Regions from separate parts of the Microbacterium sp. SORGH_AS_0454 genome, predicted to be linked through region 1. Evidence: predicted binding sites of a transcription regulator. Region 1 holds the regulator's gene; each other region holds the start of a gene.
The links. Region 1 encodes HrcA, which represses chaperone genes, less so after heat shock. Its sites were predicted from a motif close to TTNGCACTCGNNNNNNNCGAGTGCNAA; they were not measured.

Region 1 (3,274 bases):
CGCTCCTTGTGGTCGAGGCGGGTGGGGGTGACGACGTGCACGCCGACGCGGAGGTCTCCGCGCTGGCTCCCCCGCAGCGGCGTGATCCCGCGGCCCTTGATGGTCAGGACGTCGCCGGATTGCACGCCCGGTCGCACCTCGAGGTCGACGCTGCCGTCGAGGGACTGGATCGTGGTGTTCGTGCCGAGGATGGCATCCGGCATCGACACCTCGAGGGTCGCGACCAGATCATCGCCCTCTCGGCTGAAGGAATCGTGCGCCTCGACGGTGATCTCGAGATAGAGGTCGCCGTTGGGACCGCCCGCGGGCCCGACCTCGCCGGAGCCGGGCAGCTGCAGGCGCAGGCCCGACTCCACACCGGCGGGGATGTCGACCGACACCGTGCGCCGCGCGCGCACGCGCCCCTGCCCCTGGCAGGTGCCGCACGGGTACGGAATGGTCGTGCCGTGACCCTGGCAAACACTGCAGGGAGCGCTGGTGACGACGTTGCCGAGCAGGCTGCGCACCGTGCGCTGCACGTGGCCGGAGCCGTGGCAGATGTCGCAGGTGACCTCGCTGGTGCCGGGCTGCGTGCAGGCTCCCTGGCAGGTCTCGCACAGCACGGCGGTGTCGACCTCGAGGTCGCGGTGCGTGCCGAAGACGACGTCGCCCAGGTCGAGGGTGACGCGCACGAGGGCATCCTGGCCGCGCTCACGACGCGAACGCGGACGGGGTCCGCGGCCGCCGCCGCCCTGACCGCCGCCACCGAAGAACGTCTCGAAGATGTCGCTGAAGCCTCCGAAGCCGGCCGCTCCCCCGCCGCCGAAGGGGCTCTGGTCGCCCCCCATGTCGTAACGGCGACGCTGCTCCGGGTCGCTCAGCACGTCGTAGGCATGGGTGACGAGCTTGAAGCGCTCTGAGGCGTCGTCTCCGGGGTTCACATCGGGGTGCAGCTGGCGCGCCAGACGGCGATACGCCTTCTTGATGTCTTCGGGGCTGGCGTCGCGTTCGACGCCGAGGACCTCGTAGTGGTCAGCCACAATCGCCTTCCTGTCCGCTTGCGCGGGGTCGTTCTCGGGTGGGGTGCTCGGAGAGTTCGTCGTCAGCGAGACGTGTCGTCGTCTTCGAGCATCCGGGTCAGATAGTGCGCGACGGCGCGGACCGCCGCGAGATTGGAGGAGTAGTCCATGCGGGTAGGGCCCAGCAGACCGACACGCGCTCCGCCCGTCGAGCCGTCGTAGCGACTGGCCAGCACCGAGGCCTCGACGAGACCGAAAGGCTCGTTCTCGCGGCCGATGCTGGCCGACAGGCCCTTCTCGTCGGCGACCATCTCGCTCATCAGACGCAAGAGCGTCACCTGCTCCTCGATGGCCTCGAGCAGCGGGTAGATGCTGCCGCGGAAGTCGGACTCGCGCCGGGCGAGCGTCGCGGCCCCGGCCATGACGAGGCGGTCCTGGCGGAACTCCTCGAGCTCTTCGCCCACGATGCGCAGCACCGCGTCGGAGATCGCGTCGAGGGCGACACCGGGCCGTGGTCCGTCGGCGAGCACCGCCTGCACCTGGTGCGAGCTGTCGGCGACGCTGCGTCCGACAAGCACCGCCCCCACGCGGGCGCGCAGCTGCACGACGTCTGCCTCGCTCGGCTCGGCGGGTACGAGAGCGATCCGTTGCGACACCCGGCCGGTGTCGGTGACGAGGATCACCAGCACGCGCGGTCCGCCGAGGGCGACGAGCTCGACGTGGGTCACGTTGGCACGGGCGAACGAGGGATACTGCACGATCGCGACTTGTCCGGTCAGCTGGGTGAGCGCGCGGACGGTGCGGGCGAGCAGGTCGTCGAGATCGCCCGCTTCGTCGAGGAACGAGGTGATCGCGCTGCGCTGGGCGCCCGAGAGCGGGCGGAGTTCTGAGAGGTGATCGACGAAGACGCGGTAGCCCTTGTCGGTGGGGACGCGCCCCGACGAGGTGTGCGGGGCGACGATGAGCTCTTCGTCTTCGAGCAATGCCATGTCGTTGCGGATGGTCGCCGCCGACACCCCGAACGCGTGGCGGTCGACGATCGCCTTGCTGCCGACGGGTTCGCGCGTATCGACGTAATCCTGGACGATCGCGCGGAGCACCTGGAGGCCTCGTTCCGACACCATGAGCTGCTCCTCCCGTCTGGCACTCGCATCTGCGGAGTGCCAATTCTACGGGATCGGTCCGACACGGTGCCGGGGGCTCGCGGATCAGACCGTGAGCGCTCGCACCACGGCATCCGCCAGCAGGCGCCCGCGCAGGGTCAGCACTATGCGTCCCCTCACGGCATCCCGGCCCTCGATCAGGCCGTCGGCGATGAGGGATGCCACCGCCTCACGCCCTTCGCCGAGGATCTCCGAGACCGCCAGCCCCTCGCGGATACGGCTGCGCAGCAGCACCGACTCGAGTCGGCGCGCCGTCTCGTCGGGGCGTTCCCGCGCCGCGGCCGGAGACTCGAGCGCGGCCAGGCGCTGCGCGTACGCCGCGGGGTGCTTCACGTTCCACCAGCGCAGGCCGCCGACGTGACTGTGCGCACCGGGGCCGAACCCCCACCAATCGCTCCCGCGCCAGTAGGCGAGGTTGTGCCGCGAGCGGTGCGAGACGCCTCGCGACCAGTTCGACACCTCGTACCAGTCGAACCCGGCGGCACCGAGCAGCTCGTCGGCCAGCTCGTACATGTCGGCCTGCAGATCGTCGTCGGGCATGGACACGACGCCCGAGCGGATCTGGCGTGCGAGCTTCGTGCCGTCTTCGACGATCAGCGCGTACGCCGAGATGTGGTCGGGTTCGAGCGCGATGGCTGCGTCGAGCGACGCACGCCAGTCGTCGAGCGACTCCCCCGGCGCGCCGTAGATGAGGTCGACCGACACGTCGAGGCCGGCCCGGCGAGCTGCGGACACGGCGGTGGCGACGTTCAGGGGGTCGTGCGTGCGGTCGAGGACCGCGAGCACGTGCGGCCGCGCCGACTGCATGCCGATCGACAGGCGGGTGACTCCGGCGTCGGCGAGCGTGCGCGCGACGGCGTCGTCGACCGTGTCGGGGTTCGCCTCGACGGTGACCTCGGCAGCGGCGTCGATCCCGAACTCGTCGCGCACCGCTGCGAGCATGCGTGCCAGATCCCCCGGCGGCAGAAGCGTGGGCGTGCCCCCTCCGAAGAACACGGTGGATGCCGGGCGGCGGCCGCCCGCGGCATCCATCACTCCCCCCGCCAGGCGTACTTCGGCGGCGAGCGTGTCGGCGAAGTCGTCTTGCCGGGCGCCGCGCAGCTCACTCGCGGT
Region 2 (3,274 bases), 690 kb from region 1:
GTGGACGCCCCTCTCACCGTGATCGAGCTGCCTCCCCGCGACTGCCTCGTCGCACGTGTGACGGGCCCGTACGAGCAGATCGCACAGGCGCACGACATGATCAACGCCCGCCTCGTGGAAGACGGCTTGAGCCCGCGCGGCGACGACACTCTCGCCTCGCGCGTCTTCAACGTCTACCTGACCACCCCCGACCGCGTACCGGGTGACGCTCTGGTCACCGACGTCTGCCGCCCGCTGAACTGACAGCGGCCACGTCCGCAGCACGCAGAACGCCCCCTCCCGGAGGAGGGGGCGTTCCGTGTGTTGCCTAGGCGGGGATCAGAAGTCCATGCCACCGGTCGGGTCGCCCGCGGGAGCGGCGACCTTCTCGGGCTTGTCGGCGACGACGACCTCGGTGGTGAGGAAGAGGCCGGCGATCGAGGCGGCGTTCTGCAGAGCCGAACGGGTCACCTTGGCGGGGTCGATGATGCCCTGTGCGAACAGGTCACCGTACTCGCCGGTCGCGGCGTTGAGGCCGTGGCCCACGGGCAGCTCGGCGACCTTGTTCGCGACGACGCCGGGCTCGAGACCGGCGTTGAGCGCGATCTGCTTGAGCGGGGCCTCGATGGCGACGCGCACGATGTTCGCGCCCGTGGCCTCGTCACCCGTGAGCTCGAGGTTCGCGAGAGCGTTCTTGCCGGCCTGGATGAGCGCGACGCCACCACCGGCGACGACACCCTCTTCCACGGCGGCCTTGGCGTTGCGCACGGCGTCTTCGATGCGGTGCTTGCGCTCCTTGAGCTCGACCTCGGTCGCGGCTCCGGCCTTGATGACGGCGACGCCACCGGCGAGCTTCGCGAGGCGCTCCTGGAGCTTCTCGCGGTCGTAGTCGCTGTCGGTGTTCTCGATCTCGCGGCGGATCTGGGTCACGCGACCCTCGATCAGCTCCGACTCGCCGGCACCCTCGACGATCGTGGTCTCGTCCTTGGTGATGATGACCTTGCGCGCACGGCCGAGCAGGTCGACGGTCGCGTTCTCGAGCTTGAGGCCCACCTCTTCGGTGATGACCTGGCCGCCGGTGAGGATCGCGATGTCCTGCAGCTGTGCCTTGCGACGGTCGCCGAAGCCGGGAGCCTTGACGGCGACCGACTTGAAGATGCCGCGGATCTTGTTCAGCACCAGGGTCGCGAGCGCTTCGCCCTCGACGTCCTCGGCGATGATGAGGAGCTCCTTGCCCTCCTGGATCACCTTGTCGACGATCGGAAGAAGGTCCTTGATGTTGGAGATCTTCTGGTTGGCGATCAGGATGTAGGGGTCTTCGAAGACCGCTTCCTGACGCTCGGGGTCGGTGACGAAGTAGGGGTTGATGTACCCCTTGTCGAAGCGCATGCCCTCGGTGAGCTCGAGCTCGGTGCCGAAGGTGTTCGACTCCTCGACGGTGACGACGCCTTCCTTGCCCACCTTGTCGATGGCCTCGGCGATGAGCTCGCCGATCGCGGGGTCGGCGGCGGAGATCGACGCGGTCGCGCCGATCTGCTCCTTCGACTCGACCTCCTTGGCGGAGGCGAGGAGCTCGTCGGTGACGGCCTTGACGGCCTTCTCGATGCCCTTCTTGAGCGAGATGGGGTCGGCGCCGGCGGCGACGTTGCGCAGGCCCTCGCGCACGAGCGCCTGGGCGAGAACGGTGGCGGTGGTGGTGCCGTCACCCGCGACGTCGTCGGTCTTCTTGGCGACCTCCTTGACCAGCTCGGCGCCGATCTTCTCGTACGGGTCGTCGAGCTCGATCTCCTTGGCGATCGAGACACCGTCGTTCGTGATCGTGGGGGCGCCCCACTTCTTCTCGAGCACGACGTTGCGACCGCGGGGGCCCAGGGTCACCTTGACGGCGTCGGCGAGAGTGTTGAGGCCGCGCTCGAGACCGCGCCGGGCCTCTTCGTCGAAAGCGATGATCTTTGCCATAAGTGTGTCGTCCCTCCCGGACGGGTGACTTGCAGATTTTGGCACTCGACGAAAGCGAGTGCTAATTCATTCTGGCACTCGCCCCTAGGGAGTGCAAGCCACGAGCCGCCCCGCAAACGCCGAACGCCGCGGCATCCGGAAGTCGGATGCCGCGGCGTTCTCGCCAGAGCTCAGGCCAGGCGAACGGACTCCGCCTGAGGGCCCTTCTGACCGGTGCCGACGGTGAACTCGACGGCCTGTCCCTCTTCGAGGACACGGAAACCCGACATCTCGATGCTCGAGTAGTGGACGAAGACGTCCTGCCCGTCATCGACGGTGATGAAGCCGAAGCCCTTCTCGGCGTTGAACCATTTGACAGTGCCCTGCGTCATGCGAATCTCCTGTTGCTGAACGACGAGGTCATCGTAAGCACGGAGGATGCCGCGGAATCGGGGTTCCGGAGCATTGTTGACGCGCGTGCATCCAAGTTGTTACGCCGCGGAAACACGCGGCGCTCGCGGACTCAGGAGGAGGGAGAAGCGGAGGGCTGACCGCTCGCGCGGTCGAGGCCGATCACGACGATCAGACGCTTGACGTCGCTCTCGTCGGCCGGGGTGTTCGGGTCGTCCGTCGGCTGCAGGAAGTCGCTCTGCGCGATCTGCGCACCGCCGATCGTCTGGGCCAGGCCCTCGGCCGCGGCCGCGTCGCTCTCGAGGCGGTAGTAGATCGTGGTGTCGGCGAAATCGGTGCTGTCGGAGTTGCCGGTCTCGACGTTGTCGCCGCTCCAGCCCGCGGCCACGATCTGATCGCGAACGGAGGCCGCGAGGCCGTTGTCGGGAGTGCCGTTGAGCACGACCACCGAGTACGACGTGTCGACGACGGCCGGGATGGTCGGCTCGACCGAGACGGTCGGGCTCGGCGCAGCGTCGGAACCGAGCGAGATACGCCCCGAGACCAGGAGCGTCGCGAAGATGCCGGCGATGATCAGCAAGAGGGTGGCGATGGCCGCCCACAGGAACACGATCCATCCGCGCAGACGGGGGTTCTCGGCCCGGTGAGCGCCGACGCGGCCGGATTCAGTCGGCAGGTCGTCGAAGCGATCCCGAGGGAAGGTCGATCTGGCCATTGGACGATGCTATCGGTCGCGTCGAGGCGAGCCCGTCAGCGGGCCGCCGTCCGGCCGAGACGAGCGCGGTGCTGATCCGCCGCGTCATCGCGCCGCCGCCGCAACCGGCGCACGAGCATCGGATCGTGTGCGAGCGCCTCGGGGGTGTCGATCAAGCGCCCGAGCAGCTGGTAATACCGGGCAGGCGTCATCGAGAACTCCGCGCGGATGGCCTCTTCTTTCGCGCCCGCG
Region 3 (3,274 bases), 2.5 Mb from region 1:
TCTGCCCACCGCCCAGCTCGAGATGGCGGCGTTCGGCGATCACCTGATCCCGTATGCGCCGCCTGTCCCTCGGAAGCCGCCGTCCGTCGCGCCCTGGGCCCTCGGCGTGGCGGTCATCGCGCTGGCGGCTGCGTTGTTCACCGGCTGGCTGCTTCCGGTCGGTGTGATCGGCTCGACTCTCGCGATCGTCTCGCTCCGGCGGGCCCACGACAGCCGCCGGGTCGCCGTGTGGGCCCTGGCGCTCGCGCTGCTCTCCGTCGCGTTCAGCGTCGGCTGGCTGGTCTGGGGCTTCTCGCAGCTCGCCGTCGGGTGAGCGGAGCCGTCAGACGCGGTCGGCCAGCAGCGCGAGACGCTTCGACCCCACGCGCGTGAGGATGAGCGTGGCCGAGGAACCGCCGCGCAGAGCGAGCTTCTTCCGCAGCACCGCCGGGTCGACGTCGACGCCGCGCTTCTTGATCTCCAGCGTGCCGATGCCCCGCGCGCGCAACGCCTGCGCGAGTTTCTTCGGGTCGGCGGGCAGCTGCTCGCGCACCCGGAACGACGACACGAACGGGCTCGTCAACGCCGCATCCGAGGTGAGGTAGGCGATGCCGGGCGCGAGCATGCCGGCATCCAGGGCTCGACCGACCTCGCCGATGAGACGCGCGCGGATGACGGCCCCGTCGGGTTCGTGCACGAACTCGCCGAGCTCGCGCTCCTCGACGTCGGGGCTGTCGCCCGGGGCGGTGAGCTCCCACGCGTCGTCGGCGCGCACGACGAGTGCCGCGCGGCGAACGCCCTCGCGGGTGAGAGCGCCGGCCCAGAGCACGAGCTCGATCGTCGAACCGTCGGCGCTGATCCACTGCGCCTCGAACTCGTCGGGGATCTGCGAGCGGTCGAAGCCCGGCCCGAGCTTCACGCCGCCCGGCGTCTTCCTCAACTGTTCGAAGACCCACTCGAGCGAGGGCGACCAGTCGGCCGACGACACCTGTCGCGTCTCGGCATGACCGGCGGTGCGTCGCGCGGGGTCGAGCCACACGGCATCCGTCCCGCTCAGGTCCACGTCCTCGGCGCGGGCGTGCCGCACCGTCGCCGCGTCGCCGAAGGGGGCGAGATTGTAGGCCGCGAGGGCCGCGGTCACCTCGTCGGCGTCGACGGCGTGCACCCGGATGCCGAGACCCGCCATCCCGAGGGCGTCACCGCCGATCCCGCACCCGAGGTCCGCCACGCTGTCGATCCCCGCGGCGCGGAAGCGGCCGGCGTGACGGGCGGCGATCGAGAGGCGGGTGGCCTGCTCGAGGCCGGCGCGCGTGAAGAGCATGCGGTCGGCGAAGGGTCCGAACTTCGCCGTCGCGCGCGCCCGCAGGCGTGCTTGGCCGACGACGGCCGACACGAGATCGGGGGAGTGGCCGGCGGCCCGCAGGCGCGACACCGACCGGGCGACCTCATCGATCGAATCGAGGGTGCCCACCTCGTCGAGGAGGCGCAGGCCCTCGGGCGTGAGCAGGGCGGTCAGCTCGCTGGTATCCACTGATTCAGCCTAGGCGGGGGTTCTTGCTGGCACTCGCGTTGCGTGAGTGCCAGCGCTTCTCTACACTCGAATTAGCACTCTCCCCGCGTGAGTGCTGACAAGTCTTCTGTAACGAGAAAGAAGAGGTAGACCGTGTCGGTTTCCATCAAGCCGCTCGAGGACCGCATCGTCATCAAGCAGGTCGAGGCTGAGCAGACCACTGCGAGTGGTCTCGTCATCCCCGACACCGCCAAGGAGAAGCCGCAGGAGGGCGAAGTCGTCGCCGTCGGCCCCGGCCGCATCGACGACAACGGCAACCGTGTCCCCCTCGACGTCGCCGTCGGCGACCGCGTGCTCTACAGCAAGTACGGCGGCACCGAGGTCAAGTTCGGCGCCGACGAGTACCTCGTGCTCTCGGCTCGCGACGTCCTGGCGGTCGTCGTCCGCTGATCGAGTGAGATCGTTCGAAGGCCCCGGATGCCACGGCATCCGGGGCCTTCTTCGTACCCGCCGCCGGAGTCCGATGTGGCAGGAAAGACGCGACGGTCGGCGCTCCGAGTCGTCGAGGGGACCCCTAGGCTAAAGCGGTGACCCCCGCTCCTCCCGCTCCGACCGGCGGGAGCACCCGCGGGGCGCTGTACGCGCTCGGCGCGTACCTGCTCTGGGGCGTCCTCCCCCTCTACTTCCTGCAGCTCAAGCCCACCGGCCCGTTCGAGGTGGTCGCCTGGCGGATCATCCTCGCGTTCGCGTTCTGCCTGCTGCTGTTGACGGTGCTGCGCACGTGGCGGCCGTTCCTCGCGATCGTGCGGCAGCCGCGGCTCATGGGACTCACCGCGTTGGCGGGCGTGCTCATCTACATCAACTGGCAGACCTACCTCTACGGCGCTTTGACGAACCACGTCATCGAGACAAGCCTCGGCTACTTCATCAACCCCATCGTGACGGTGCTGCTCGGGGTGATCGTGCTCCGTGAGCGGCTGCGCGTCGTGCCGTGGATCGCCATCGGCCTGGCGGTCGTCGCGGTCGCGGTCATCGTGATCGGCTATGGGGCTTTCCCCTGGATCGCCCTGACCCTCGCCTTCTCGTTCGGCTTCTACGGCCTGGTGAAGAAGCAGATCGGACCGGCGGTGGATGCCGTGAGCGGGCTGACCCTCGAGTCGCTGTGGCTGCTGCCGGTCGCGGCGATCCAGCTGGTGTTCGTCGCGAACCTCACCGGCATCACCCTGGGCACGGCGGGAGCACTGCACACCGTTCTGCTCCTGCTCGCGGGAGCCGTCACCGCCGTCCCCCTCCTGCTGTTCGCCTCGGGGGCACGGCGCGTACCGCTCACCGTCATCGGCCTGCTGCAGTTCGTCGCGCCCATCATCCAGTTCGGGATCGGCGTATGGGTGCTGCACGAACCCATGACCCTCGAACGGTGGATCGGGTTCGCACTCGTGTGGGCGGCGCTCGTAATCCTCAGCGTCGACTCCGTCGTCGCCTCGCGGCGTCATCGCCGGGCTGCGGTGGACGTGTCCGAGCCCGTTTGACCTGTTTCTTTCGTTTCGCGGCTCGGAATTGCCGCGCAAAAGTAACGATTAGGTCGCGTAATCGACCGTTAACACATTGCAACATCGCGGCTACAAGTGCGCCATTAGGTTTGTCACAATCCGAGCGGGTTATCCGCGCGGTTCCAACTCACCAAGGAGCACCCATATGAGTGTCCTCTCCCGTTCGCGTGCGGCGAAGGTCATCGGCGGTTTCGCCGTGGTCGGCGTCACCGCGCTCGTCCTCGCCGGTTGTACC

Region 2: groL (chaperonin GroEL) is a predicted target of HrcA. The motif match lies at 1,977-2,003, and genes of this name have one in related genera.
Region 3: groES (co-chaperone GroES) is a predicted target of HrcA. The motif match lies at 1,537-1,563, and genes of this name have one in related genera.

Annotation. Positions count from the first base shown of each region.
Region 1 is NZ_JAVIYS010000001.1:2,785,070-2,788,343, reverse strand. Features, by position in the region: gene dnaJ (molecular chaperone DnaJ) at 1-1,019, opposite strand, end outside; gene hrcA (heat-inducible transcriptional repressor HrcA) at 1,082-2,122, opposite strand; gene hemW (radical SAM family heme chaperone HemW) at 2,207-3,274, opposite strand, start outside.
Region 2 is NZ_JAVIYS010000001.1:2,097,987-2,101,260, reverse strand. Features, by position in the region: gene QE454_RS09975 (GyrI-like domain-containing protein) at 1-243, shown strand, start outside; gene groL (chaperonin GroEL) at 319-1,938, opposite strand; gene QE454_RS09965 (cold-shock protein) at 2,109-2,309, opposite strand; gene QE454_RS09960 (LytR C-terminal domain-containing protein) at 2,441-3,043, opposite strand; gene QE454_RS09955 (DUF3263 domain-containing protein) at 3,079-3,274, opposite strand, start outside.
Region 3 is NZ_JAVIYS010000001.1:313,788-317,061, reverse strand. Features, by position in the region: gene QE454_RS01405 (hypothetical protein) at 1-313, shown strand, start outside; gene QE454_RS01400 (THUMP-like domain-containing protein) at 323-1,510, opposite strand; gene groES (co-chaperone GroES) at 1,643-1,939, shown strand; gene rarD (EamA family transporter RarD) at 2,077-3,018, shown strand; gene QE454_RS01385 (ABC transporter substrate-binding protein) at 3,185-3,274, shown strand, end outside.